DNA from 3 places in the Nitrobacter sp. MLSD-S21 genome. Region 3 is predicted to be linked to each of the others. Evidence: predicted binding sites of a transcription regulator. Region 3 holds the regulator's gene; each other region holds the start of a gene.
What was found. Region 3 encodes LexA, which represses DNA repair genes until DNA is damaged. Its sites were predicted from a motif close to TGTTCNNNNTGTGTTCNG; they were not measured.
Positions count from the first base shown of each region.

Region 1: a site for LexA is predicted at 1,961-1,978, ahead of ruvC (crossover junction endodeoxyribonuclease RuvC). Genes of this name have one in related genera too.
Region 2: a site for LexA is predicted at 7,772-7,789, ahead of AC1RT6_RS00385 (ImuA family protein). Genes of this name have one in related genera too.

Region 1 is NZ_JBXASZ010000003.1:527,602-537,608, reverse strand. It holds gene mgtE (magnesium transporter) at 1-652, shown strand, start outside; gene AC1RT6_RS12545 (hypothetical protein) at 696-1,109, opposite strand; gene AC1RT6_RS12540 (hypothetical protein) at 1,263-1,868, opposite strand; gene ruvC (crossover junction endodeoxyribonuclease RuvC) at 2,165-2,680, shown strand; gene ruvA (Holliday junction branch migration protein RuvA) at 2,677-3,294, shown strand; gene ruvB (Holliday junction branch migration DNA helicase RuvB) at 3,291-4,337, shown strand; gene ybgC (tol-pal system-associated acyl-CoA thioesterase) at 4,334-4,795, shown strand; gene AC1RT6_RS12515 (VOC family protein) at 5,067-5,540, shown strand; gene AC1RT6_RS12510 (YciI family protein) at 5,752-6,120, shown strand; gene AC1RT6_RS12505 (RNA polymerase sigma factor) at 6,117-7,385, shown strand; gene AC1RT6_RS12500 (SRPBCC family protein) at 7,486-8,022, shown strand; gene AC1RT6_RS12495 (glutathione S-transferase family protein) at 8,562-9,215, shown strand; gene AC1RT6_RS12490 (YciI family protein) at 9,336-9,752, shown strand; gene AC1RT6_RS12485 (TetR/AcrR family transcriptional regulator) at 9,933-10,007, shown strand, end outside.
Region 2 is NZ_JBXASZ010000001.1:89,569-99,575, reverse strand. It holds gene AC1RT6_RS00410 (acetyl-CoA hydrolase/transferase C-terminal domain-containing protein) at 1-12, opposite strand, end outside; gene AC1RT6_RS00405 (threonine ammonia-lyase) at 106-1,353, opposite strand; gene AC1RT6_RS00400 (hypothetical protein) at 1,612-1,899, shown strand; gene AC1RT6_RS00395 (error-prone DNA polymerase) at 2,039-5,401, opposite strand; gene AC1RT6_RS00390 (Y-family DNA polymerase) at 5,398-7,005, opposite strand; gene AC1RT6_RS00385 (ImuA family protein) at 6,914-7,726, opposite strand; partial or broken gene AC1RT6_RS00380 (UdgX family uracil-DNA binding protein) at 7,845-8,331, shown strand; gene AC1RT6_RS00375 (M20 aminoacylase family protein) at 8,376-9,545, opposite strand; gene hpnO (aminobacteriohopanetriol synthase HpnO) at 9,606-10,007, opposite strand, start outside.
Region 3 is NZ_JBXASZ010000001.1:446,739-456,745, forward strand. It holds gene AC1RT6_RS02230 (hypothetical protein) at 14-178, opposite strand; gene AC1RT6_RS02235 (hypothetical protein) at 171-359, opposite strand; gene AC1RT6_RS02240 (hypothetical protein) at 1,616-1,918, opposite strand; gene AC1RT6_RS02245 (hypothetical protein) at 1,951-2,331, opposite strand; gene AC1RT6_RS02250 (hypothetical protein) at 2,721-3,209, shown strand; gene AC1RT6_RS02255 (hypothetical protein) at 3,206-3,667, shown strand; partial or broken gene AC1RT6_RS02260 (ComEC/Rec2 family competence protein) at 4,136-5,527, shown strand; gene lexA (transcriptional repressor LexA) at 5,568-6,272, opposite strand; gene AC1RT6_RS02270 (molybdopterin molybdotransferase MoeA) at 6,435-7,649, opposite strand; gene moaC (cyclic pyranopterin monophosphate synthase MoaC) at 7,874-8,404, opposite strand; partial or broken gene AC1RT6_RS02280 (formylglycine-generating enzyme family protein) at 9,172-9,327, shown strand; partial or broken gene AC1RT6_RS02285 (arylsulfatase) at 9,468-10,007, shown strand, end outside.

The DNA.
Region 1 (10,007 bases), on a different contig from region 3:
CGACATCATCGACGCCATCATCGAAGAAAACACCGAGGACGCCCAGAAATTCGGCGGCATGGCGGCGACTGACGAACCGTATCTGCAGGTTGGGCTGCCGGGTATGATCCGCAAGCGCGGCGGTTGGCTGTGCGTGCTGTTTATCGGCGAGCTATTGACCGCGAGCGCCATGCAGCACTTCGAGGGCGAGCTGGAAAAGGCCATCGTGCTGACGCTGTTCATCCCGCTGATCATGAGTTCGGGCGGCAACTCCGGCTCGCAGGCGACCTCGCTCCTGATCCGCGCGCTGGCGCTGCGCGAGGTCAAGCTCGGCGACTGGTGGCGCGTGGCCCTGCGCGAACTGCCGACGGGATTGATCCTCGGCGCCATGCTGGGCGTCATCGGACTGGTCCGCGTGGTGGCCTGGCAGAAGCTCGGCATTTACGACTATGGCGAGCACTGGATGCTGATCGGGCTGACCGTCGCGGCTGCGCTGATCGGCGTTGTTGTTTTCGGCTCGGTGTCCGGATCGATGCTTCCGTTTATGCTGCAACGCGCCGGCTTCGATCCCGCGAGCGCTTCGGCGCCGCTGGTGGCGACGTTGGTCGACGTCACCGGGCTGATGATCTACTTCAGCGTGGCGGTGCTGATCCTGAGCGGGACGCTGCTGTAGAGCATTTCCGCTCCACTTTGCTCGAAAACGCCATGGCGCATGCCTAATCATTTACGCCAACCTCCGTCAGAAGGAATCCGGCTGGCGTCCTGGTGAAGGTAAAAATGCTCTCGCCGCAGATGACAAAGTAGTTGTCGTTGTTCTCGCCATCTCGACCGTATTCCGCTTTCTTCCGCTGGATGCACGCACGATCTTTCGCGGGGAACAGTTCCGGATAAGCCTTCGCCCGAAACTGTGCGGCATCCGCGTACGCCTTGTCACCCATGAAAGGCAGCTTGGTCATGCTGGCGACGGCAGCCGGATCGTTCGCTTTCAAAGCCGCTCGGAACTTGACGATAAAGGCATTGAATTCCGCCTCCAAGGCAGGAGACGCGGCGGGTTTTTTCGGCGTTTGCGCGAGTGCAAGCGCAGGGCTCGTGAGGACGGACGCAAGGACGATTCTGAACAGTATGCTCATCGTGGTGAAAACCCCGGCAGAATGCGGTTGAAGGGTTAGCTCGACGCGCGACCTGACTGGCCGCCTCAATTCTCTTGGCGAATACTCTTTCCGTCCGTGCTCCAGCACCGGCGGCTTACGCTTGCCGGCCTGTTGGCTTGATCTGCCGGTTCATCATTCGGCGATGCCTTGCACAATCTCTTCTGCGGCCTTGGTTCTCATTCCGCCGATCGTTGGCTTGTCCTTGCCACATGCGAACGATGCCGCTGCATCGGCGAGTGCATGCGCAGCTTCATTGGCATTCGGGTTCGCTCCGGTGTCAACAGCGCCCATGACGCAGGCGGTATCCTGTGCGACCCGGATCACGGCGAGTACCTGGTCGCCCGAAACCGGCAAATCCTGTTTCTGGAGTTTCATCCTGACGATCGCGGCATAAGGCTCGAACTCCTTGCCCTTGCCAGACCCGCGCCAGTCGACGGCTGATCCGGCGGACCATGCTTCCACCGCCCAGATGATCTTTTGCGGGTGAGCTCCCTTCGGCCAGCGGAAGCCTATCCGCAGACGAGTTCCCAGGGCGTTGACCAGCACCTGCGCGCCACCGACGCCAGGACATGTCTTGAGTTGGTCTTCCTCGTCGCCCGGCTCGTCGCCGATCGGAGCGAAAGTGCAGTCCTTGTTGGCAATGGACGTGAACCGGCTTTGCGCGGCGGTTGGCGAATCGGCCGAAACAGCGGTGCTGACGATCGTCATCATGAAGAAAACGGCAACTGCTGTCCGCATGACGCTTGAGATTCCTCTTCGGTCCTGTCTCGGAGACGGATCTGCCGTCGCTTATGACGTGGCCATCCCGTCTCCGAGCGGACCATGTTCAGCCGAACATGGATCGATCGGTCGGATGGCGGATACGGTTTTGTCGTTACCGGAACGGGCAAGGTTCGACAAACCAGGATTCGCCGCAACGTTGCTTATCATGGCCCCGCCTCGGGAGACTGTCCTGGCCGTGCGATTGCGTTGAAACGAATAGAGCCGGAGCCCGCTTGGGGGACGCAGCGGGATGCTTTGCGCTAACATGGGCCATGACCTCCGCACCGATTCGCATTCTGGGCATTGATCCGGGCCTGCGCCGCACCGGCTGGGGCGTGCTCGACATCGAGGGCAACCGGCTGATCTTCGTCGGCTGCGGCTCGGTCGAGACGCGCGAACATATGGCGCTGGCGAGCCGGCTGCTGGCGATCCATGCCGGGCTCGGCGCGGTGCTTGACCGATTCCGTCCCGCCGAGGCTGCGATCGAGCAGACCTTCGTCAACAAGGATGGCGTGGCGACGCTGAAGCTCGGACAGGCGCGCGGCGTTGCGATGCTGGCGCCGGCGATGTTCGGCATCGCGGTGGCGGAATACGCGCCCAACCAAGTAAAGAAGACCGTGGTTGGCGCGGGACACGCCGACAAGACCCAGATCCAGGCGATGCTGAAAATCCTGCTGCCGAAAGCCGATCCGAAGAGCGCGGACGCCGCCGACGCGCTCGCTATTGCCATTACCCACGCGCATCACCGGGGCGCTGCGGCGCTGCGGATGAAGGTGGCGGGCGCATGATCGGTAAACTGAAAGGCATCATCGACTCCTACGGCGAGGACTACGTGATCCTCGATGTCGGCGGCGTCGGCTATCAGGTGCATTGCGCCTCGCGCACGCTGCAGACGCTGCCGTCGCCGGGCGAGGCGGCGGTGCTGTCGATCGAGACGTATGTGCGCGAGGACCAGATCAAGCTGTTCGGTTTCCGCACCGACCACGAGCGCGAGTGGTTCCGTCTGTTGCAGACGGTGCAGGGCGTCGGTGCGAGGGTGGCACTCGCGGTGCTGGGCACGCTGTCGCCGGCCGATCTGGCTAACGCCATTGCGCTCCGCGACAAGGCTGCGGTGGCGCGCACGCCGGGGGTCGGACCGAAGGTGGCCGAACGCATCGTCACCGAACTGAAGGACAAGGCGCCGTCCTTCGCCAATGTCGATCCGGCGGTGGTGCATCTCGCAGGCGCCGTCGATGACCAGCATGCGCCGCGCCCGGTGCGAGATGCGATCTCCGCACTGGTTAATCTCGGTTACGGTCAACCGCAGGCGACCGCAGCGATCGCGGCCGCCTCGCGCGGCGCTGGCGAAAATGCGGAGACCGCGCAACTGATCCGGCTCGGCTTGAAGGAGCTGTCGAAGTGACCACGCCATCCCGCATCGTCACGCCCGAGCGCCGCGCCGACGATGTCGGCGACACCGCGCTGCGGCCGCAGAAGCTGGCCGAGTTCGTCGGCCAGGCGCAGGCCCGCGCTAACCTGCAGATCTTCATCGATGCTGCCCGTAAACGAAAAGAGGCGCTCGACCACGTGCTGTTCGTCGGCCCTCCGGGCCTTGGCAAGACCACGCTGGCGCAAATCGTCGCGCGCGAACTCGGCGTCGGCTTTCGCGCCACCTCCGGTCCCGTGATCGCCAAGGCCGGCGATCTCGCAGCGCTTCTGACTAACCTCGAAGAGCGCGACGTGTTGTTCATTGATGAAATTCATCGCCTCTCGCCGGCGGTGGAGGAGGTGCTCTATCCGGCGATGGAGGATTTTCAACTCGATCTCATCATCGGCGAGGGGCCGGCGGCCCGCTCGGTCAAGATCGAGCTTGCGAAGTTCACCCTGGTCGGCGCCACCACGCGCGCGGGGCTTTTGACCAATCCGCTGCGCGACCGCTTCGGGATTCCGGTGCGATTGAATTTTTACACCGTCGATGAGCTGGAGAGGATCGTCAGCCGTGGCGCCCGTGTTCTCAATGTCGGCATGACGGCGGACGGCGCCAACGAGATCGCCCGCCGCGCCCGCGGCACCCCGCGCATCGCCGGCCGCCTGCTGCGCCGGGTGCGCGATTTCGCGTCCGCCGCCGATGCGGCGTCGATCGACCGGAAAATCGCCGACCACGCGCTCGGCGCGCTCGAAGTCGATGCGGCCGGTCTCGATGCGATGGACCGCCGCTACCTCACGACCATTGCGCTGAACTATGGTGGCGGACCTGTGGGGGTAGAGACCATGGCGGCGGCGCTGTCGGAGCCGCGCGACGCCATCGAGGACATCATCGAGCCGTTTTTGATCCAGTGCGGCTACCTGCAGCGCACGCCGCGCGGACGGCTGCTCACGTCACACGCGTTCCGTCATCTCGGCCTGACTGAGCCCTCGCGCGATCCCGCGCAGTTCGGATTGTTCGGGCAGGACGAAGATCAATGAATGCGTCGCCGCAGACCCGCCATCTCGACGGCGAGATTCGCGACGGCAGGCATCACATGCAAGTCCGCGTCTATTATGAGGACACGGATTTTACCGGCCTCGTCTATCACGCTAATTATCTGCGCTTCATGGAGCGTGGACGTAGCAACTATCTGCGGCTGCTCGGCGCCGACCAGCGCGCGCTGTTCGCGGAGGCCGAAAGCGAGGCGCCCAGTTTTGCCTTCGTGGTGCGCGCGATGCAGCTCGAGTTTCTGAAGCCCGCGCGGATGGACGACGTACTCGACATCGTGACGCGGCCACTGGAAGTCCGGGGCGCCTCGATCACCTTGCATCAGGAGGTGCGGTGTGGCGACGTGCTGCTGCTGGACGCGAGGGTGAAGGTGGCGTTCATATCCGAAGGGCGGGCGAAGCCGATACCCAAGGCGCTTCGTGTCGCGATGAAGGCCGATCAGGTCTGATCACCGGGGATCACACGAAGATCCCTCTTAAGATTTGAGCGCGCCTCACGCCGATATTCCGGACCACCATGCCCCGACGGTCACGATGATTTGCATGGCCGACAATGGCGGGACGTCGCCGAATCCAGGCGGAAAAATGTCTGATATAAAAATCCCTTAGTGATGTCGATCGCGGCGGGGCCGTTCGTCCTTGGGCCACGTCCTTGCGGAACCCGACGGTTGCTGGCGGGTTGCCTCGCATCAACCGGGGCGCGCAATCATGGAGCCCACGATGCCCAACATCACCCCGTTCCTTTGGTTCGATACGCAGGCCGAGGAAGCAGTGAAATTTTACACCACCGTGTTCAGCAATTCGAAGATCGTCGAAACGACCTATTATGGCGAAGGCGGCTCTAAGCCGCCCGGAACGGTGCTGACCGTCGCCTTTGATCTCGAGGGAAGGCGGTTCATCGCGTTGAACGGCGGCCCGCATTTCCAGTTCAGTGAAGCTGTCTCGTTCAGCATCGACTGTAAGTCGCAGGACGAGGTTGACTACTACTGGAACAAGCTCACCGCCGATGGCGGCGGGCCCCTTAAGTGTGGGTGGCTCAAGGACAGGTTTGGCGTGTCGTGGCAGGTGGTACCCGATATGATGCCGCGCCTGTTGCAGGATCCGGATCGAGCCAAAGCCGGTCGTGCCATGAAGGCGATGTTGAAGATGAAGAAGATCGTCATTGCCGATATCGAGGCGGCGGCGAACGGTTAGCTTCTTTTTCTCAAACCCGAACCCGTTATCCTGGTTGGGGGCCGGGAAGTCAAAAGGCGCGTTTCCATAACTCAATGGTCGCGTCGGCTATCCAAGGGCGTTTGGACCTTGCGCGTGCTGTCGCCCAAAAAATCCCCCCGGAAATTTTGTTGGGTCATGTGTCGGCTATCGGCATACTGGTTCGTCCTGAGAGGAAGAAGGACCATTGCGCATGCTCTATGCCCTACTTTGCTACCATAACGAGGATGTCGTCTGTTCCTGGAGCAAGGAGCAGGACGCTGCCGTCATGCAAAAGCTCGCGGTCGTGCAGGACAAGTTGAAGAAGCAGGGCCGGCTTGGACCGGTGGCACGGCTGCTGCCGACCACCGCGGCGACCACTTTGCGCAAGGAAAACCCGCCGTTGATCGTCGATGGTCCGTTCGCAGAAACCAAGGAGCAGTTGCTCGGGTTCTACCTGATCGACTGCAAGAACCTTGAGGAGGCGCTGGAGGCGGCGCAGGAACTCGGCGAGGCGAATCCGGGTGGCTCCTATGAAATCCGTCCCGTCGGCCTGTTCGATTCCGGAGGGGGTCTGACATGACCGACGTCGCCTGGATCGATGCGGCCCTGACGGCGGCGCGACCCCAGGCGCTCGGCGCGCTCTTGCGCTATTTCCGCAATCTCGACACAGCCGAGGAGGCGTACCAGAACGCCTGCTTGCGGGCCTTGAGGAACTGGCCGGAAAACGGGCCGCCGCGCGATCCGGCGGCGTGGCTGATCATGGTCGGGCGCAACGCCGCGCTTGACGAGGTGCGGCGGCGGAGCAAGCAGCAGGAATTACCGGACGACGATGTGATCTCCGACCTCGGCGACGCCGAGAGTGAAATCGCCGAGCGGCTCGACGGCTCGCACTACCGCGACGATATTTTGCGTTTGCTGTTCATCTGCTGCCATCCTGATCTGCCTGCGACGCAGCAGATCGCGCTGGCGCTGCGTATCGTCTCGGGTCTGACGGTGAAGCAGATCGCGCGTGCATTTCTCGTCAGCGAAGCTGCGATGGAGCAGCGCATCACCCGTGCCAAGGCGGCGGTTGCGAAAGCCGGCGTCGCGTTCGAGACGCCTGGCGCGGTCGAGCGCAGCGAGCGGCTCGGCGTCGTTGCCGCCATGATCTACCTCGTCTTCAACGAAGGTTATTCGGCGAACGGCGGCACCTCCGAGGTCCGGGCGCCGCTATGTGAGGAGGCGATTCGCCTGGCGCGGCTGCTGCTTCGGCTGTTTCAGAACGAGCCGGAGATCATGGGGCTGACGGCACTGTTGCTATTGCAGCATGCCCGCGCTGCCGCACGCTTTGATTCCGACGGCGAAGTGATCCTGCTCGAGGATCAGGACCGCAGTCTGTGGAACAGAAAGATGATCACGGAAGGCACGGCGCTGATCGACAAGGCGATGCGCCATCGTCGCGCCGGCCCCTATCAGGTGCAGGCGGCAATCGCGGCGCTTCATGCGAGCGCGCCAAAGCCGGAGGATACCGACTGGCGCCAGATCGATCTTCTTTACGCGACGCTGGAGCAATTGCAGCCGTCGCCGGTGGTGACGCTCAATCGCAGCGTGGCTCTCTCCAAGGTGAAGGGGCCGGAAGCGGCGCTCGCGCTGATCTCGCCGCTGGAGCAGCGCCTGTCAGGCTATTTTCACTTCTTCGGCGCGAAGGGCGCATACCTGATGCAACTCGGCCGCGACGAGGAAGCCCGCGTTGCATTCGACCGCGCCATCGCGCTCGCCAATACCTCGGCGGAGGCGGCGCATATCCGCATGCATCTGGATCGGCTGATGAAAGACGGCGCGCCTCGCACCAGGGCGGCGGAGTAGGGTTCTGGGGGCTGATTCAAAAAAGTGTCCGGCCCTGTCGGGATGTCGCCTCGCCGTTCGTCCTTGGGCTGTCCTGTTTATCCAGACTTGAGGGATTGCCATGTTGAAAGTCCTTGCCGCCGTCATTGCCATCATCGTCATTGCTCTCGCCGTTGTTCTAATACTGGCTTCGACCAAGCCCGATACGTTCCGCGTTGAGCGGTCGGCCGTCATCAAGGCGTCGCCGGAGAATGTCTTCCCGCTGATTGCCGACTTCCATCAGTGGGGACGGTGGTCGCCTTATGAGACCCGCGATCCCGCGATGAAGCGGACCTACGGCGGCGCCGAACGCGGCAAAGGTGCGACCTACGCCTGGGAAGGCGACAGCAATATCGGCACGGGCCACATGGAAATCCTCGATGCGCCCGCTTCCCAGAATGTCGTCATCAAGCTCGATTTCCTGAAACTCTTCGAGGCGCACAACACCGCCGAATTCACATTGCAGCCTCAGGGCGATGGCACCCGTGTCACATGGACGATGCAGGGGCCGACGCCGTTCATCGGCAAGATCATGCACGTGTTCATCAACATGGATCGCATGGTCGGTACTGATTTCGAGGCTGGTCTCGCCAATCTGCGCAAGGCAGTGGAAAGCTGAATTAACCGCTCATACTTGGGGGAGCAGGATGAAAATCAATTCCCATGTCCCCTTCGAGGACACACGCGAGAGATTCGCTTATTTTTCCTCTCGCGCAGTCGTGTTCGCGATGCCGTGACGGCGGCCGAAGAGCTATTTCACGTAGAAGACGCAGGCTGCGATCACCAGCAGCGCCGTTACCGCCATGATATGCGCGAACATATCGGCGAGCGTGCCGGAAGCCGTCCGCTTTGTGGCATCGGTCATGGTGTCCTCCCCCATTTGGTTTTGGCCAGTGTGGTTCGGGCATGACTCATCACGGCTTGCGCGCGAGCCAAAATTGAATCGATGTTTACGCGGAACGCCCCTTGGAATTGCTGCGCCCGCATCTTGTCCCCGCGGCCGAAGCAATGATGCAAGCGTGATCAAGCAATGCGGCGGGAATTTGTTGCGATGGAAAACGCGCGATACGCGCTCATGTGCGCTTGACGACGCGTGATGGTTTCGTCTTGCGTCATCACATGCAGTGCTGCAAAGCGCTCGCTTATCGGGAGAACATCATGCCGCTGACGCTGTACATGCATCCGCTGTCGTCCTATTGCCACAAGGCACTAATCGCGTTCCATGAGAACGCGACGCCGTTCACGGCTATGTCGGTCGATCTCGGCGATCCGGACGAGCGCGCGGTGCTGCTGAAGCTGTGGGGTGTCGGCAAATTTCCGGTGTTGCAGGATGCCGCCCGCGGCGAGGTGGTGCCGGAATCCAGCATCATCATTGAGTATATCGACAGGTATTATCCGGGCGGGACGCGGTTCATCCCGCAAGATCGCGACGCGGAGCGCGAGGTGCGGCTGAAGGACCGCTTTTACGATCTGCACATTCACAACCATATGCAAAAGGTGGTCGGCGACCGGCTACGGCCAGCCGGTAGCAAGGACCCGCACGGCGTTGAGGATGCGAAAACGCGGATGCGCGCGGCTTATGACATCGCCGAGCGCGAGATGGCATCGCGCAGCTGGGCAGCCGGCGACGATTTCTCGATGGCGGATTGCGCAGCCGCGCCGGCGTTGTTCTATGCCGCCAGGGTGCTGCCATATGCTGACAGCCATCCACATCTTGCCGCCTATCTGGAACGTCTCAAGGCGCGACCGTCCTATGCCCGCGTGCTGAAGGACGCCGAGCCGTATTTCCACATGTTTCCGCAGGGCGACTGAGGGATCAGCGCACACGCCTAAAAATTTCTACCGGACATGTCGGAGAGGCCGCAGTCCGCCCGTCTTCATTGCGGGGCCGCCAAGAAACGGCCTGGATCACTGGATCGAAGGAGAATCGCGATGCGTTTCATGGTGATTGTGAAGGCGACGAAGGAAACCGAAGCGGGCGAGATGCCGAGCACCGAAATGCTGACCGCGATGGGTCGGTTCAACGAAGAGATGGTGAAGGCCGGTGTGATGCAGGCGGGCGAGGGGTTGCATCCGACCTCGAAAGGCGCGCGCATCAAATATTCAGGCGCTGCACCTGTGGTGACAGAGGGCCCATTCCCGGTGACCAGTGATCTCGTCTGCGGATTCTGGCTGATCGAGGTCGGTTCAAAAGACGAGGCGATCCAGTGGATGAAACGCGCGCCTTTCGCACCCGGAGATGAACTCGAACTGCGTCAGGTGTTCGACGCGGAGGATTTCGGCGAGGCGTTCACGCCGGAACTGCGCGAGCAGGAAGAACGGTTGCGCGCAGAGGTCGCGCGCCGATAGGCTCCGCATCAGGCCGCCACAGCCATTGGCCGACTTCCGGCGAACCGGCCTCGTTTGACCGGAGGTCGGGGTTCGCCGCGACGGGTTGCGGTTCTTCATGCTGGATTTCGCCCTGCTTCTCGAATGAAAGCAGGACGAAACGAGTGGTGTTTCCCGCGTGCTCATGTAAAAACTCTTCACATGAGTTGGCGCAAGGACCATCGCCGCCCGGAGCGGGGCTACCATCACGGCAATCTGAAGGAGGCCCTGCTGGAG
Region 2 (10,007 bases), 360 kb from region 3:
AATCCTGGGCATCAGACCGTGGTCCGCACGTCCGTCATGTTTGATACGCCTCCATGCGCTTCCATGTTCTGGTGCAGGCCGCAACGATCCAATGTAATGGCGTTCTCAATCCCTTGATAGCACCAGCCGGTCGCGGCGGCGCGCTCTCACGCCTTTGGCTTCCAGGCCGGCGACGATGGCGCTGCCGTGCGCGGTGTCTTGCGCCTCGATCACCAGCTCGACCTCGGTCATGTTGGCGGACAGAGCGCTGAACAGACGCTGGTGCTGCACCTCGACGATGTTGCCACGGAGTTCGGCAATGACGCATGCGAGTTCGGCCAGCGCTCCGGGCTTGTCAGAAATCTCCACGACGAGATCGATCAGCCGGCCGTCGCGCACCAGCCCGCGCATCAACACATTTGCAAGCGTCCGCGTATCGATGTTGCCGCCGGACACGATCAAGCCGATCTTGCGCCCGACGAACCGCCCGGGATCGCTCATCAGCGCCGCAAGCGCGGCCGCGCCCGCACCTTCCGTCACGGTCTTCTCGATCTCCAGCATCTGGATGACGGCCTTCTCGATCAAACGCTCCGCGACCGTCATCACCTCGATGCCATACTCGCGCAGGATCGCCAGCGGCAGCGAACCGACATCGCGCACCGCGATGCCTTCGGCGATGGTCGCGCCGCCGACCGAGATCGGATGCCCGGCGAGATGCTGCGCCACGGCGGCGTACGACTCCACTTCGACACCGATCACCTCGACCGCCGACGCATGACCCGACGCCGCGATCGCGCAACCCGCGACCAGTCCGCCGCCACCGACGGGCGTAAGGATACAATCGAGCGCCGGCTGATCTTCCAGCATCTCGAGCGCCACCGTGCCCTGCCCGGCGATCACGGCCGGATCGTTGTAGGGATGGACAAAGACAAGATTTTCATCCGCGGCCAGTTGCCGGGCAAACGCGGCGGACTCCGCCAGCATTTCGCCCTCGAGCCGCACCCGCGCCCCAAGCTTCCTGGTTCGCGACACCTTCACAAAAGGCGTTGATTTCGGCATCACGATCGTGGCGGCGATTCCGAGATTATGAGCGTGATAGGCAACGCCCTGGGCGTGATTGCCCGCGGACATGGCAATGACGCCGCGCCGCGCTTCGTCCGCCGACAGCGTGAGGAGCTTGTTGGCCGCGCCGCGTTCCTTGAAAGAGGCGACGAACTGCTGATTTTCCAGCTTGAGCCAGACCTCGGCCCCGGTGATTTCGGACAGCGTGCGCGAATGAACCAGCGGCGTACGAATCACTCGTCCGGCGAGCCGAGCGGCGGCAGCCTTCAGTTCCGCCATTCCGATGGATTTGCCCTGCTCCGCCTCGCTCATACCTGCTTCTCCGTGAATGGTCCGACTGCGGGTTATGTCACCCGCCGCAAGAAATGAAATACGTTATTTGTACCGGCGGCGTCTTCGTTTTCGGGTATGAGGCGGACGATAATCAATCGGCGCCGATCGCAACGTTGATTTCCAGCAAATGCATACCGGCGCATTAATATTTGCCATCCAACGTCAACTGCCGATGCGATACGGCGCGGGACAGCGCACCGGCCCTATTTCATGTTTATGCGAATGCAAGGAGCTGTCATGGCCGCTATTGATCCCTTGACCGCCGTGGGTGTCGTACTCGCTACCGCGGCGACCGATGCCGTTTATGTGATGTTCACCTCGGCCGTGGTGGCGCGACGGCGCGTTCCGGCGGCGACCTGGAGCAGCATCTGGTACCTGCTCTCGTCCTTCGCCGTGATCAGTTATACCGAGAACTGGGTCTATGTGGCCTTCGCCGCGGTCGGCTCCTGGCTCGGCGCGTTCGCGACGATCACCTTCCTGCATCGCCCACCGGGCGGACCGCCTGTCGGCGCGTCGGTGGAGTGAGAGGGCACGATCAGGCTTGAGGCCGTCATTTGCCGAACTTGAAGCGGAAATCCATAGGGAAATGATGATGCCGAGGTCATAGGCAAGCGAAGCAATGCCGTTCTCCTTCCGGGCGGCTATGCCCGGCATAACGAATAACTCAATGAAAATCCCGCGAGCGCGGCAGAATGCGCACGTTGCGCGGGTGACGAACTCTCTGTGCCGGATTGTCGGGGTGTTCGCGGCGGTCGTCGTTGAGCGGCTCGGCCGGTGTGACCGGCGGCGGCAGCGGATGTCTGGGCACGAGCGCATCGTTCGCCAGATGCATCAGCTCGGTTGAGCGATCGGTCAGCTTGCTTGCGACAAGATGTACGACCTGCTCCGGGCTGCTCTGGATATGGCCCTCCACCTCGATCAGCCGCGCGCCCATCACCTCCTTGCGGTAACGCTCCATGATCTTCGGCCACACCACGATATTGGCAATTCCGGTCTCGTCTTCCAGCGTCATGAAGACGACGCCCTTGGCGCTGCCCGGCCGCTGCCGCACCAGCACCACGCCCGCACACTTGACGCGCCGCCTGTCATTGGCATGGCAAATCTCGGCGCAACTCACCAGGCGCTCACGGGTGAACATCGCGCGCAGGAATTCCATCGGATGCCCCTTCACCGATAATCGAATGGTCTGGTAATCGGCAACCACCTGCTCCGGCAGCGGCATCACGGGCAGCGGCGCGGCATGTTCGTCCGGCAACTCGCGCGCGACGGCACTTTCGAACAATGGCAGTGGTATGTCATCCGGCAGTCGGCGCACCGCCCACAGCGCCGCACGGCGGTCGAGCCCGAGCGAACGAAAAGCATCGGCATCGGCCAACAGGATCAACGCGCGCTTTGGCAGTTTGGTGTCGCGGGCAAAATCCTCAATGGAGGCGAACGAACAACGTTGACGCGCGGCGACGATACGCTCTCCCCAGTCGTCTAACTCGTTATTCCGGGACCGAATCTTGTCTCGTTTCAAATACTCCTCATCCCTATCAACCCACTTGAATCCGTCGATCTGACGGAATCCGAGCCGCACCGCGTGATGCGCGCCCACACACTCTTCCAGAGTGTTCTGCGAATGGCTGAACGAGACGTCGATCGGCCGCACCTCGACGCCGTTCTTGCGGGCATCGCCGACGATCTGCGCCGGTGCGTAAAAGCCCATCGGCTGCGAATTCAATAGACCGCAGCAAAACGCGTCGGGATGGAAACACTTCAGCCATGACGAGACATAGACGAGCTGCGCGAAGCTCGCCGCGTGGCTCTCGGGGAAACCGTAAGACCCGAATCCCTTAATCTGTTCGAAACAATTTCTCGCAAATACCGGATCGTAGCCGCGCGCAATCATGCTGCCGACCATCTTCTCCTGAAAGGAGCCAATGGTCCCCACATTGCGGAATGTCGCCATGGCGCGACGCAGGCCATTAGCTTCCTCAGATGTGAACTTCGCGGCTTCGATGGCGATCCGCATCGCCTGCTCCTGAAACAACGGCACGCCGAGCGTCTTGTGCAGCACGTTGCGCAGTTCATTCCTGTCGCCACCCTTCGGATAGGGATAGTCGATATCCTCCGGCTTCATGGCTCGCCGTTTCAAATAGGGATGCACCATGTCGCCCTGGATCGGCCCGGGACGGACGATGGCGACCTCGATGACGAGATCATAGAATGTGCGCGGCTTCAGCCGCGGCAGCATGTTCATCTGGGCACGACTTTCGACCTGGAACACGCCGAGGGATTCGCCTCGCTGCAACATCTGATAGACTTCGTCGTCGTCCCTCGACTTAATGTCCGCCAGCTCGTAACGCCTCCCCTTGTGCTCGGCGATCAGATCAAAGCATTTGCGGATGCAAGTCAGCATGCCGAGCGCGAGCACGTCGACCTTCATCATCCGCATGGCGTCGACATCGTCCTTGTCCCACTCGATAAAGGTGCGATCGTCCATCGCGGCATTACCGATCGGCACATAGGTGTCGAGCCGATCCTGCGTCAGCACATAGCCGCCGACGTGCTGCGATAGATGACGCGGAAATCCGATCAACTCGGTGGCAAGCGCAATGGCGCGGCGCACCATCGGGTTTTGTGGATCGAACCCAGCCTGCCTGATCTGCATGTCGCTGACATCATCGCCCCAGCTCCCCCACACCGTGTCGGCGAGCGCCGCCGTGACATCCTCGGTCAGCCCCAGCACCTTTCCGACATCGCGGATGGCGCTGCGCGGCCGATAATGAATGACGGTGGCGATGATCGCGGCGCGATGGCGGCCATAGCGGCGATAGACATACTGCATCACCTCCTCGCGGCGCGAATGCTCGAAATCGACGTCGATGTCCGGAGGCTCCAGCCGCTCTTTCGAGATGAACCGTTCGAACAGAAGATCGGTCTCAGCCGGATTAACCGCGGTGATGCCGAGCACATAGCACACGGCCGAATTCGCCGCCGAGCCTCGGCCCTGGCACAGAATGTTCTGACTGCGCGCCCACTGCACGATGTCATGCACGGTGAGAAAGTAATGCGCGTATTTAAGTTCGGCGATCAGGTTGAGTTCCTTGCGCAGCACCGCACGCAATTTGTCGTCCGACCCTTCCGGGAAATATCTTGCGACACCAGCCCAAGTCAGGTCCTCGAGATGACGCTGCGCGGTCTTGCCAGGCGGCACCGGCTCGTCGGGATACTGATATTTGAGCTGGTCGAGGGTGAATGCGATGCGCGATGCGAACGCCACCGTTTCGGCGATCGCTTCCGGGAGATCACGAAACAGCCGCGCCATCTCATGCGCCGGCTTCAGATACCGTTCGGCATTAAATTCAAGCTTTCGCCCGACGGTATCGATCGTGATCTTTTCACGAATGCAGGTGAGGACATCCTGCAACGGACGGCGTGCAGGGTGATGGTACAGCACCTCGTTGGTCGCAAGCAGCGGCACGCGGGCGGCGGCCGCGATCCGCTGCAATCGCTGCAAACGGCGCCGGTCGTCACCGCGATAGAGCAGACTTACCGCGAGCCAGACGCCGTCCGCGCGACTCTGCCGCAACCGGTCCAGCACCTTCAGGACTTTCGTCGTTTCAAAACGATGCTGCAAAGTCAGCACGAGAAGCTGGCCTTCGGAAAACTCCAGCAGATCATCCAGCCTCAGATGGCATTCGCCTTTCTCCGCCGCCCGCTTGCCGCGGGTCAACAACCGACAGAGCCGGCCATAGGCGTTGCGATCACTGGGATAGACAAGAATGTCCGGCGTCCCATCGATGAAAACGAGACGCGATCCGATCAGCAGCCGCGGCTTATAACGAACCTCGGGGTTTCCCAGCTCCGTATAGGCGCGCACCACCCCCGCCAGCGTGTTGCGATCGGCGATACCGATGACGGGCAGCCGCAGCTCGCTCGCCTGATGCACATATTCTTGCGGGTGCGACCCGCCGTGCAGAAACGAGAAATTGGTCACGATGCCGATTTCGGCATAAGACGGGATGTCGCGCGGATGCTTCATGCGAACAGCCCGTGGACAAACCATTTTGGCGGTACGGTATCGTCGTTCTCAGCCGCTTCATAAAGACCGTCGCGATAGAGCCAGAACCGCAATCCGCTTTCATCCTCGACGCGAAAGTAATCCCGCGTCGGCCTTGCCTCCTGCGTCCGCCACCACTCCATCGCAATGCGCTCGGGACCTTCGGCACGAACCACCGTATGAGTGACACGCCGCCAGATGAAATGACGCGGTGGCTTGTCCGGCACCTCCGCCAACTTCACCTCGATCGGCTCCGGTCGCGCAAACATCCGCAACGGCCGGAGCGGCGGCTCGTTCCCGATACGTGCGGGCCACTCGGCGCGCATGGCCGTCACGAGATGCTGTTGCGCCGGTAATGAGAGAGCCTCGCGTTCGGGAATATGCGTATCCTGTGGCAGATGCACGACGACGCGATGGCTGCCGATGCGCGCGGCAATGCGGTCGATCAGCGCCGACACTTCGTCATTGTCCTGAACATGCGTATCGAGCTCGCGCTGCTCCTGCACAACCGACTCGGTTCGCACTGCGGACAGCCGCACCAGATCGAAGCCGAAACCAGGATCGAGCGGATCGATCAGCGCATCGAGCCGCTCGCGGAACAGGCGATCGACGATTTCGCCGCGCGCGACGGGGCGGCCGGTCTCCACTGCGATGACTCGCACCGCGCCGTCGGTGCGGAAAAAACTCGCTTCCAGATGCCGCGCGCCCTTGCCATGCTTTTCCATCGCGGCGATGAGTGTGCGCGCAAGACCTGCCAGCGTCATCGCGATTGCGCCGTCGGTGGTGATCGGCTCGGCAAACCGCTTCTCGACGATATAATCCGGCGGCGGCTTGCGTGGATTAATTGGCATATCGCCTTGCCCCAGCGCCTGTTCCAGGAGCGCTGTGAAAGCGACACCAAAACGCGCGGCGATCTCGTGGCGGCCGCGTGCAGCGACATCGCCGATGGTTTTCAACCCGGCACGGCGCAGCCCGCGCGTGGTCGCATCATCCGCCCCCAGCGTGAACACCGGCAGCGGCGCAACAGCTTCCAGCTCCGCGCCAGGCGCGACAATCCGGCCATGGGCATGGCGCGTCAACGCTCGCGCGCAGACCGGCGTGCCTGCGATCGCCGCGCTCACAACAAAGCCACGTCGCCTCAGCGCGTCGCACAGCGCATTCATCAGCGCGGCCTCGCCGCCGAACAGATGCGCGCAGCCGGTAATGTCGAGCAGCAGACCGTGCGGCGGATCGAGCGCCACCAGCGGCGTGAAGCGGTCGCACCAGTCGGCGATGCCGTTCAATGTTTGCTCGTCCGCAATCTCGTCAGCATCGAACACGTCGATGTCGGGACAGATCGCACGGGCATTGGCCAGCGGCAGCCCGACCGCAAGGCCAAGACGTGCAGCCACATCATCCAGCGCGGTGATGACCAGCGCGTTGTTTTGTTTGGCAACGACGATATGGGGCGACTTTCCCTTTGTCTTTGCCGCGCCAGATTGTGACCCTCCTGCTTCAGCCGGCACGCCGGAGCGCAATAACTCGCGCCGGATGCGGTCGGTCGGCAGCCGCGGCAGCCACAGGCTGAGGATGCGTCTCGGAGTCATGGAACGAGACGTCACGGAAGAGGCACTCATCACATTTCCACTCCATGATCCATTGGCCGGTCTGGCCATGACGATTACGGACAAGCCGCGTTTCGAGCATGGGGGCGCCCCACGCCTGCCATGCCGCGCCTGGCGGCGAGCGCGCCGGGCGCACGATCCACCGTGTCTCCGCCGTCGAAGGCAGCGGGCTTGCCGCCACCCGTAGCAGCAGCCCGGTAACGCCGGAGGCCCGCGCCGCCAGCGTCAGCCTGCGGCTGGCGACGAGATCGAACAGACGCGTCTCCCCCCAAATCTCGATGACCACGGCACCGAGCGCATCGCAGGCCAGCGCATCGGCCGCTGTCCGCAACGTGCTCTCCACATCCGGCGCATGGACCGTCACCAAAAGACAGGGGTCGAGGCCGATCTCCCGCCATCCACGCATCGACAGCGCACCGGATTCCCGCGCCGCAAAATCCTGCCGCACCCAGAGCAGCGGCCGATCCTTGCCGACACGCTGCGCAAGACCTGCGATGAACCCTGTTGCCGCCGTGCTATGCCGCCCCTCCGCGAACACCTCATGCACGGCGCCCTGCGCAAGCCCGCCCTGCAGCACGGCATCCGCCTCGCCATGACCGAGCGCCACCCGGTCCGGCATTCCGCCCCCGTGATCGGTCTCGATGCGCGCGATGCGGTCACGCAGGCGCGCAAGCTTCCCTGCGCTGCTTCCGGTTCCAGGCATGATCAAAAATCCGTCCGTGACATCAGAGCCGATGACAAGCCTGAGTGTTCACTATATGTTCTAGTAAATGTCGGCCAAAGCCAAGAGTCAACCAGGACTTTCCGGCGATGCTTTCGCCAAGATCGCCAACCTCGTTTTTGTTTGTGAAACCAAAGGATTGGAGAGCCATGGAGCTGCGGCACAGATGCTTGACCGCGCACTCAAGGAAGCCGGAATCGACCGCAAGAAGGTTTACGTTACCAATACCGTGAAGCACTTCAAGTTCGTGCCGCGCGGCAAGATCAGACTGCACCAGAAGCCGAACACGCCGGAAATCAGGGCGTGCCGCCAATGGTATGAGCGTGAGCTGGCGGCAATCAATCCGGCCGCTGGTGGTGGCGATGGGCACGACCGCGGCGCAAAGCGTATTCGGCAAAATCACGCCAATCAACAAATCACGTGGACGGCTGATCGACATGGCCGACGGACGCAAGGCGCTGGTGACGGTGCATCCGTCCTATCTGCTGCGGCTGCCGGATCAGGACGCCAGAGCCCGCGAATATGAGCGCTTTGTCGGCGATCTGAAAATTGCCGCGACACAACTGCAGCGCGACAAGGCGGCGTGATGGCCGCTTGTAGCGTCGCGTAGCAAGTTCTGTGTGCAAAGCACTTATGCCGCCAGCGTGGTCTCGACCAGCCTGATCCAGTACGACGTGCCGTACACGATGGCGTCATCGTTGAAGTTGTAAGCGGGATGATGCAGGCCCGCGCTATCGCCATTGCCGATGAAGATGAAGGCGCCGGGCCGCGCTTCCAGCATATAGGCGAAATCCTCCGCGCCCATCATCGGCGGCGTCCCGTGTACATTGTTATCGCCAGCAATCTCTTTCGCGATCCTGATCGCGGTATCTGTCTGCTCGGGGTGATTCACCGTGACCGGATAGCCGCGCCTGAATTTGACATGGATCCTGGCGCCGGTCGTCAGCGCCACGCCGGCGGCGACCTCTCGAATCCGTTTTTCCATCAAGTCGCGAATATCCGCCCTCAGGGTGCGGACCGTTCCGCGCAGCTCGGCCGTTTGGGGAATGACGTTGCTGGTACTGCCGGCGTGGAACTCACATACGGAAATCACCGCCGATTCCAACGGATCGACATTGCGCGACACGATCGATTGCAGGGCAACGACAAGCTGCGAGCCGGCCAGCACCGGATCAATACAGAGATGCGGACGCGCGGCGTGGCCGCCGTGGCCCTCGATCCTGAAATCGACGCTGTCGGTCGCCGCCATGATAGGCCCCGGCCGGATGGAGAAGGCGCCGAGCGGCAGTCCAGGATTGTTGTGCATGCCATAGACCTGATCGATCCTGAAACGATCCATCAGCCCGTCCTTGATCATCGCCGCAGCACCTGCGCCGCCCTCTTCCGCCGGCTGAAAGATCACAACCGCCTCGCCGGCGAAATTCCGCGTCTCCGCGAGATAACGCGCGGCACCGAGCAACATCGCCGTATGGCCGTCATGGCCGCAGGCATGCATCTTGCCAGCTGTCTTCGAGGCGTAAGGTAAATCGGTTTCCTCTTGAATTGGCAGCGCGTCCATATCGGCACGCAGACCGATCACCTTGACTTCCCCGCCACCGGGGCGTCTGCCCTTGATGACGCCGACGACGCCGGTCCTGCCGAGCCCGGTCACGATCTCGTCGCAGCCGAATTCCCGCAAGCGGTCGGCCACGAACGCGGCGGTGCGAGGAACGTCGTACAGAAGCTCCGGCTGCGCGTGGATATCCCTGCGCCAGCCAGCGATTTCGGATTGCAGATCGGCAACGCGGTTGACGATAGGCATTTTGTTTCCGATCGGGTTGCGAGGATCTTCGCTAAAGCATTTTCAGCCGACGAAAGGGCGTCACGCCGACTTGCGAACGGCATTATCCATCAAAGTCTTGCCGAGTGACCAGATCGCGCCCGGAACCTGGTGGCTTGCGGCAATGACGCTGTCGAATGAGGTCTCGATCCACTTGCAATCTTCATCATTGATGATGAGCGGCGGCAGCAGCTTGATCGTATGGCTGCCGTGACCGGCGACCTGGGTGAGTATCTTGTGATCCTTGAACAACGGCACGGTGATAAGCTGGCAGAACAGGCCCTTGTTGGCAGTCTCCAGCAGATTCCACGATGCCCTCAGTCGCAGCGATTTCGGCGGCCCGAACTCAACGCCGATCATCAGGCCCTTGCCGCGGACCTCCTTCAGAAGCTCGTAACCCGGCACCATGCGGTTGAGCGCCAATTGCAATTCCGCGCCGCGCCG
Region 3 (10,007 bases):
TCTGCGGGGTTTTCTATTCCGGGTCCCGCGGATGCAGCGCCTTCTCCACGATCGTCAGGATCATCTCTAAGTCGTGCCGCATGACGACAGGGTCTGCGCTCTCTAGAGCAGCGCAAACCAGTGCTTGGATTTCGGCCAATGCCTTCCAAGGGTCTATAGTCGGCTGGTTGTCATTCATCAAATCCACCTGTGCCGTAGCGGTCAGTTCGCTCTGGCACTACCAAAAGCTTAAAAAATGCGAACGAGACCAGGCCGATGACGAACCCGAGAACTTGACGCTCACCAAAGTACTCGCCAATCAGCGCACCAACGAAACCGCAAATAACTATACCGAAGAGCCAAATGAAGAACGTTTTCATAAATTCACTTCGCTCCCCAATCACACGACCTCCAACGTCAACGCTTCGGCGGCCTGCATCCCGCGGCCCCGCTTTGCCCAGCCCAATCAGACTCGGTCGTGTTCTTTTACGAAAACGACCTGAGCGTTTCGTGCTTGCCAAGAGGTAGGCGCGATATTTAACCCATTATCTCGGCGCCTGAAGGCCTGGGGATGACAGCCACTTGTCCATGTGGGACGCTGTTTCAGCCTGTCGGGCCTCTCGGATTAGCCGCTCTCGCTCAACGCCGGGCTGAGTACCGCGCGCCTCTTTTCGTAGACGCTGAGCTTCGTCGTTGAGACGTTGATAGAGCGATTTTGGATTCGGACGAAAGCGAGATCGAGTCTGCATGGCGTGGCTCCTTTGTTGGCAGAAGGCGGAATCGCAACGCTTTCAGTCACCGATAAATGCAGAGGTCCGGGCAGCGAAGCGATGGCGAGCGCTGATAACGGTTCAAGCACCGTCATATGCGGCGTTGTGACGAGAACTCGAATCAGGGGAGGAGTTGACGCGTTAGCTGCACGGATTGGATGCTTCGGTCGTCCACCGAGCGTTGCACTTGGTGCAGTGCCATTCGTTAGCGACGATATGAGGCGAATACCGCGAGTTCACGGGTGCTGTTACAGCATTCCCACAAGCGCAGGTATCAGTCCCTTCGGGGCGTGATCTTCGGAGGGGTATTTCACGAGCGACGCGATTTGCCCATCTGCGTTCCGAACTTCTCTGAAGATGAATCGGATAGACCATGGCGTACATAGCTTGCTCCCTTCGTGGGCGGGAGCACAGGAGCGTCTCTCTGTCGCCAGTGCCGGTTGGTTAGCGTGCTGGCAATAATAACTATATGGGCAGTCCCACCGGTCATAACTAGAGCCGCACAACAATACTTAGAAAGAAAAGAAGTGGTTGAGTTTGACGGGCAGAGATTCCGTCGCGGAAGGCTGCACCAATATTCTTAGGGGCGATGTAAATAATCCTGATTTGGAAGAGCAACCTTATGCCAGTTGGGGTTTGGCTGTTGGGGGTGTTGCCCATGACACCCCGCCTGTGGCGGTCTCGGCACTTGCAGGCTGCCGGGGCCGTCGCTTGGTCAGGTAGCGCATCTCCTTCTAAACCGGCTTATGTGGTTCGGACTCTCCGGACGCCTTACTCATTTCGTTTTACCCTTCAGCCCGATCTCCACAAGGCGGCGGATGGCTTCGGAGCGACCGGCACTCATCGTCAGAATTGGCGGGCAGGGGCTAGACGCGCGGCGTTGGCTTGCGCATCCGCTTGAGCCCGTCAAAGCTTCCTTCTATTCCGTTCGGGGCTAGTGCGGTAACGGCCTTTGTCACACCGTTTTGACCATCCAGGAACAGCTTGACGGCTGGGACGTAGCGGCCACCCCACACAGGCGACATTCTCGGCATCCCTTGCCGCTCGTGCAAGACGGCCAGCCCTTTGAACTCGCCCTTTCGTGCCCAACCAAGCACGGCTTCGCCGATCTCCTCGTCGGTCGCGTAGAGGGGCAGATCGTTCAACGTGAGGTTCTTTCTGCGGGCCATGATGCTCTCCGGGACCGCTGCAAATCGCGTCGCTAGTGCGACGCTGCTAATTTCCCTGACGTGTCGTAGATGAAATACCAAATTAGAGCCTGGAAAATAAAAATGCAGAGTAGATTGATCACTACGTCAATACCATGGGCTATGGAATTGTTTCGCCACAGCAGCTCTAAAATACGAACGCGCCATGGTAGGAGAAATGACGTTAAGTGCATGAAGAAAAGAGCGCAGCCGACCCAATAGAGAACTTCGATACCGGTCGCGGCTGTTTTATTGGCAGCATATTTTAAAGCGCCCAACAGGACGATGTTCTTCAAAATATCGAGCGCTGTTTTGCTGAATTCGCGCTTATCGTTTGCTGTCGCGAAGTCCGCGGCATCAAGCCTCCGAATCAATCGGTTCATCAGATTTTCCATCGTCGACTAGTAACCCAGCAACGCCAATACTGCCGATGGCAGCCCACGCGAAAGGTCTCCCCGCTGGGGAAAGCGTGGATTGTTTTTTTACCAAATCAGTGGGACTGTGAGGGCGGAGCGTGAGAACTCCCGCCAGCAGCCTAGCCGGGCTGCGCTGGCCCTAGAGCGGTGGCAGGGCGATCCTTGCCGGGATCAGACTTGCCAACGAGAACGAACGTGCCGATTGCCGTCGGCGCGACCGGCGTCACTATGCCGGGAGCGCGGCGGTTATACAAGACCCGCAAGGGAAAGGCCGTCGCGCATGGTCTCTAGCCATGTTCTCACCCTCCCGGCGCCAGCGACGCCCGCTGGCACCCGGCCGTGAGAAGCCGGTAATCTAGAGAAGCACCATGACAAACACGACCGATCGCCCAGCGACGTCCGCTGACGACCTCTACTATCCAATGGACGTTACACCCGAACAGTTCTTCCAGGCTTGGAGCCGCAGTGAGCGGGAGGCCTTGATCGAGCTGCTAATCGGCACTCTCGACACCACCGACGACTGCGACGAGGACCGCGCCGTCGACGACGGACCCTGCGACGAGGATCCGGACGCCGAGCCGCCGCTCGGCTGGACCGATAGGGAATCGCGATGGGGAAAGCCCGTCTTCACGGAAGGTGAGGACGAGCCGATTCTCGCCGCGGTGCCAGCAATCGATCAAGCGGAATGGGCCTCCGGCAACCAAGATGATCGCGAAGGTGATGGATGCGCCGATGACCGTGAGGACGTGTGCGAGGACGAAGGTGCGGAGCATGATGGCCGCGAGCCGAGTTTCGGCTGGTCTGACGTGGAGACTGCCCGCGGTCGCCATCCGAACCAGATGGGGGGTGATCAATGAGCAACGTGGTCACATTCCCAGGGAGCTCTACCGGCCGCGCACCGGCCAGCGAAAGCCCCAACAAGCCCTCGCAGGAAATGGCCTGGCGGAGCCGCGAACATGTTCAAAGCAGCATCAAGGAACACCGCGCGGCGTGGGATCGCTATGCGCAGGCGGTTGCCTGGGTGGCAGCAGTGGAATCGGGAAATCTGCCGGTAGGTCAGATCGAGGCCGCCAAACAGGACCTCGCGGAACTTCATGCTGAAATGGATTATTGCGCTCGAATGTTGCTCGTCTGCATGCCAACCGACGTGAAGGCGCTGATCGAGCTGCTTCTTTACCTGGAGCGAAATTTCACAATCCTACCGCAAGAGATCAGGCACGCTGGGGTGAGCTCGAACTCGCTCGCGTTCGACCTCTTACGCACTGTGCGGCTGAGCCTCCGAGAGGTGTTGAAGGCCAACAAAAGCTCATTGTAACGAGCGGCGGTGAGAAGCAAAGGAAGCCGCGATCGGCAGAGACTGGCGACACGCCGCTGGCCGCTCAGTCGGTGAGGCGAGGGCGCCGGGCTACGGCCCGGCGGCTACTTCGATTCACAAGTTAGCTTGCGCGTGTCTTGGCCGGCGGGTGCGCACCAGACCACTTCGCCGGTCCAATTGTTTAAGCGAAGGGCGGCGGGGCGGCCAGCACCGATCGCCTGCACGCTCCAATGCGAGGCGAGCATGATCGATGCGCCAATGATCAGCGCGGCGGAAACTATTGCAGCTGAGATATTCATCTATCTGACCGCGGTGTGTCGGGAGATACAACCACGCTGCAGCGATCGATGTCCATGCACACCGTGGCGGGGGCGCCAGTGCTTCCCACTTGCTTCCCAAGCAGCAAAACATGGGAAGCGTTTGCTATCCATCGCTTTGTAAACACAAGCCATTCTTAGTAGTTGACACATTTCCGGCTATCATATGGCCGTCGTCGCTGGCGTGGTCTTCTTCGCGGTGCGTGCGCTGTTGGCCCTGGTTCCAGCGTTGACGGCGACGTTTCCGATTAAGAAGTGGTCGGCGGCAGCGGCGCTCGTGGCAGCCGCTTTTTATCTTCTGCTGTCGGGCGCTGAGGTCGCGACCCAACGCTCGTTCTTTATGACAGCGGTGGTGCTGATTGCGATCATGGTGGACAGGCGCGCTATTACGTTTCGAACACTCGCGGTCGCGACGATGATCGTGCTTGCGATTGCGCCGGAGTCATTGATCCACCCGAGCTTTCAAATGTCGTTCGCGGCGACGCTCGGGTTGGTGGCGCTAGTTCAGGTCGGGATGCCGAAGATGCTTGCAACCCCCGATCACTCGCCGACGGCGAGGGCCGCTCTGTGGGGTGGACGCGAAATCGCCATGCTGGCGCTGGCGTCACTCGTGGCCGGACTCGCGACCACGCCGTATGTCGCGTTCCATTTCCATCGGGTGACGCCATACGGCATGGTTGCGAACCTGCTGGCGATGCCGGTGATCTCGGCGCTGGTGATGCCGGCCGGGCTTCTCGGACTTGCGGCCATGCCGTTTGGCTTCGACGGCGTGTTCTGGCGGCTGATGGACTTTGGCATCGAATGGATGGTCGCTGTGGCTCAATGGGTAGCGGCGCTTCCGGGCGCCATCGGTCATACGGCTGCTTTTGGAACGGGGCCGCTGCTCGCGGCGACCGCGGGCATCATTCTGCTCGGACTGTTGAGAACACCGCTGCGCTGGAGCGGCGCGGTTGTGGTCGCGCTGGCGATCGTGTGGTCATTTGCGGTGACGCCGCCGGATATCCTGATCTCCGCGGAAGGTCGCAATGTCGCCGTGAGGGGCGGGGACGGCCGGCTGCGCCTCATCAGTACGAGTAAGGACTCTTTCACGGTCAGGGAATGGCTTGCCGCCGACGGGGATGGGCGTGGGTCTGCCGACCCTACGCTGGCGGAAGGCGTCTCATGCGACGATGAGGGCTGCGTGGTCAAGGTGAGTGGAGGTGGACTTGTCGCGCTTACGCGGCGTCCGGAGGCGATGCAGGATGATTGTACGCGGGCGGAGCTCATGGTGACGCCGTGGCAGGCTCCGGAGGGGTGCCCAGCGCAGGTGATCGATCAAAACAGGCTGCGGCGTGAAGGCGCTCTTGCCTTGTGGCGAACCCCAAGTGCTTCAAGATCTGGTGCTTCAAGATCCGGCTTTGCTGTTGATGCCGTACGTCCTGTCGGCGTCGATCGTCCCTGGTCATCCGCTGCCGTCGATGAACAGTCGGCACAGCTGCAATCAAAACCGGAACCCCCGGCCGACGCCACGCCGGTGCCCGAGGATCTCCAGCCGGACGATTGAACGGCTTGTCCACGGTTGGAGCCTTTCGCTCCTGATGAAATCAGTACTTGCGGTAAATGCCGATCAGTCTGCCCTGGATCTGGACCCGATTGGGCGGAAGTATGCGAACTTCGTAAGCCGTGTTCGCCGGCTCCAGCGCGATCGAAGCACCGCGACGGCGGAAGCGTTTCAACGTCGCTTCTTCTTCGTCGATCAGGGCAACGACGATGTCGCCGGTATCAGCGGTCTGGTTCCGCTGGATCAACGCAAGATCGCCATCGAGAATTCCGGCATCGACCATAGAATCGCCGCGTACCTCAAGCGCGTAGTGTTCGCCGGTACCAAGCATGTCGGGCGGCACGCTGACGGTGTGGCTGCAGGTCTGCAACGCTTCGATCGGCGTGCCGGCTGCAATCCGTCCCATCACCGGTACGGCGACCGGACGTTCCACATCGTCGACGACAGCGCCGCCGCTGCGGCGGACTTTGCCCAGATTGCCTTCGATGACGCTCGGTGTGAAACCGCGACGGCCGCCGCCGCCGCTGGCGGCGAGTTCGGGCAGTTTGATGACTTCGATGGCGCGGGCGCGGTTGGGCAGACGGCGGATGAATCCTCGTTCTTCCAGCGCGGTAATCAGGCGATGGATGCCGGACTTCGAGCGCAGGTCGAGCGCGTCCTTCATTTCATCGAACGAGGGCGGCACGCCGGATTCTTTCAGCCGTTCGTTGATAAAACGCAGGAGTTCATACTGTTTGCGCGTGAGCATCCCGACCCAGTCCCTGGTTGATGGGTTCTTGCCAACTAGGGGACATCGGGCCTGCAGCCCTTATAACCCCGCGGCACGAACCTCGAAACAAATCATGAACATACACTATATGTTCGATATGTGTTCCGCAACCCTTTAATTTAAGGTCAACAAAGCGACGTTTTATGACAGCGAAAGCTTAATGATGGCGCAGGGCTCGCCTTTGCTTGCGGCCGGCGCAAATGGCGTGCGGATTACGAGAGCCTCTGCCGCAGCGAGTTTTCCCATCAGCGAGCTGTCCTGATGCCCGATCGGCGTCGCGACCGGCAAGCCGTCCGTCGAGGGTGTGAGTCGGGCGCGCAGATAATCCTGCCTGGCTTGATTGGCGCTAACATCGCTGCCGAGCAGCGCCGGTTCAATGCAGTGGTGCACATCTTCACGCCCCGATAGCGCGCGAATCAGCGGCACCATGAACAGAAACGCGCAGATGTAGGACGAGACGGGATTGCCGGGGAGGCCGATCACCCGCATCGGGCCTAGACGTCCGTGCATCATCGGCTTGCCCGGCCGCAGTGCGATCCGCCAGAACGCAATCTCCACGCCTTCCGCCTCCAGCGCACGCTTGACGAAGTCATGGTCGCCGACCGACGCGCCGCCGGTCGTAACCAGAATGTCGGCGCCGCTCTCGCGGGCGCGGCGGATCGCGGCGGTTGTGGCGTCCATTGTGTCGGCGGCGATACCGAGGTCGATCGCCTCGGCGCCTTCGCCTCGGGCGAGTGCGCGAAGCGCGTAGCCGTTGGACAAGATGATCTGGCCCGGACCGGGCGTCGCGCCCGGCAAGACCAGTTCGTCGCCCGTGGCGAGCATCGCTATTGTGGGACGGCGATGCACCGGCAGGTCCGGATAGTTCATGCCGGCAGCAAGGGAAAGATGGCGGTCGGTGAGATGGCTGCTGGCCCGGATCAGGACGTCGCCCTCACGAAAATCCACGCCGGCAGGACGAATGTTCTTTCCGGGAGCAGTGGCTTCCTTGACGATGACGTGGTTGCCGTCGCGTTCGGTGTCTTCCTGGATCACGACTGTATCGGCGCTGTCCGGCACTACGCCGCCGGTGAAAATCCGTAAGGCCTCGCCGGTTTGCAGCGCGCGCTCGAGCGGCCGTCCCGCAGCGATCTCACCGATCACCTGTAGCCGCGCTGGAATTGTCGCGATGTCCGCTGCGCGCACCGCATAGCCGTCCATCGCCGACATTGCGACCGGCGGCTGAGTCCGGCGCGAGGGGAGATCGCGCGCCAACACCCGGCGATGCGCGGATTCGAGAGCCACGGGTTCCTCCGGGAGCGGTTCGACTCCGGCAAGAACAGCCGCAAGGGCGTCGGCGACCGTCATCAGGGGCATGACCATTCTCCTAGAGCATTTTCCGGCCGTGCGATCAGCCGTAAGAAAATCCCCTCAATCAATAGCTTGCGCGTATTCTGATCGCAAAACCGGTATCCATTTTTGCGGAATACGCGCTAGGCGCGATGCGCCTGGCGGGCGCGTCAAACATCTACCGAACTCGCGGCTCGCATACAACGGTACTAAGAGCCAAAATGCCGCTTAACGAAGCGTTCGCGTGACGGCTATGGTTCTGAGGCGGTATCCGTCACAAGATAGTGGCCGGACTTGCCGCCCTTTTTCTCGACGAGGTGAATGCCCTCGATCCGGACGCCGCGTTCCACGGCCTTGATCATGTCGTAGATCGTCAGGCAGGCGACGGATACCGCCGTGAGGGCTTCCATCTCTACTCCGGTCGGGCCGGAGACTTTGACGCTTGCGCGGACGCGGCAGCCCGGAATTCTCCTGTCGGCCTCGATGTCGAGCGTGACTTTCGACAGCGCCAGTGGATGGCAGAGTGGGATCAAATCCGAAGTGCGCTTGGCGGCCATGATGCCCGCAATGCGCGCGGTGCCGAGCACGTCGCCCTTCTTGGCGTTGCCGCTTTCAATCAAGTCGAGCGTCGCCTTGGTCATGACGACCTGGCCCTCGGCGACAGCGACGCGCTCGGTTGCGGGCTTTGCCGAGACATCGACCATCCGCGCCTCGCCTTTGACGTCGATGTGGGTGAGGGCGAGTTTGTGTTTCCCGGCGGTCTTGTTTTTCTTGTCTGCCATGTCAATCAAATCCTGAGCTGGTTCTTCCCTCTCTCACGAGGGGAGAGGCTATTTTTTCAAGACCAGATTTTAACGTATAGTTTCAGCACTTTGTGAAGATTTTAAAATCTGGAAACGGGATAAAGCTACATATCGATAGCAAAACGGCTGATTGCTTTTTCAAGTTTCGACTTGCCTCTTTTGTAGAATTTAGATGTCGTTCTGGAAAGCAAAGAAAAGAATCTGAGGACAGGTTGTTCGAATCTGCTGATGCGCTCTTTGTGAACCCATCTATTGTCATGGCGACACGTGTCGTTGCCACGAGCTCCAGCAGGCCCTTCTGATCGGTTGCCGCCAATGCTGTCATGTCCCTGTTGAGCAAGGCGTTGAACGGTTGCTTCCGCGGCATCGTCATTTCACGACGGCAGTGGATCGTTTCGTGCGAACACCGATGAGATGCCGCTAGACCACACATTCGCTAGAAGGCCAAAATCTAATTGCCGTTGGCCGACCGTAGGATACGTCGAGCAGGGCAGGGTTGCTGATAAGGTTTGATGTTCGGCTGTTTTCATCGGCCGGACAAACGAAAACCCGTACGAGCCGCAGCATTGATTGAGAGAGGTATGGACGGCTGGTGGTTCTGAGGATTAATGTTGTTCCGGATACTGAAGGTTCTAATTTTAGACGCTTGTTACAAAAATGCGCTGATGCCCCGTTAATGTCAGTGGGTGTGGTCCGTGCTGAATGTGAGCAATATTGCGCTTCGCAATGCGGTTCGTGACAGCCGCATGATCTTAATTTCCGGCGGCACCTTCCGCATGGGATCTGACAAGCATTATCCGAAAGAGACGGCGGTGCACCGGGTTACCGTCGGCACTTTTTGGATGGACCGTGCTCCTGTCATCAATCGGCACTTCAGAGAGTTTGTGAGGGCGACCGGTCACAAAGTGGCGGTTGGGAGGTGGCTGCTGATTATCGTTCAGTTAGCAAGATGGTGAGTGTGGAAGTAGCGCGTCAATAGATTGGCCGGCCGTATTGCTGGCTGGTTGAAAAGTTCATCCAAAGGTACTCAAGAGAGGACAAGATGAGCAAGGACCATCAGAACACGTCGAAGATTGGCACCCTGGATCGTCGCAAGCTCTTGCTCGCCAGCACGTCGCTCGCAGCGGCGGCGCTCGGCGCTGCTGCGTCCACGCGCGTCGCTCAGGCGCAGGCGCAGCGGCATCCCCCGGCGCCGGCGGCCGGCCGCAAGCCGAACATCCTCGTGATCTTCGGCGACGACATCGGCGTTCCACAGATCAGCGCCTATACCATGGGCATGATGGGCTATCGCACACCGAACATCGACCGCATCGCGAACGAAGGCGCGATCTTTACCGATGCTTACGGACAGCAAAGCTGCACCGCGGGGCGAGCCTCGTTCATTCTCGGACAGGAGCCGTTCCGCACCGGCCTTTTGACTATCGGCATGCCGGGCGACCCGCACGGCATTCAGGACTGGATGCCGACCATCGCCGACGTCATGAAGACGCAGGGTTATGCGACCGGCCAATTCGGCAAGAACCATCTCGGTGACCGTGACGAGCACTTGCCGACCAAGCACGGCTTCGACGAGTTCTTCGGA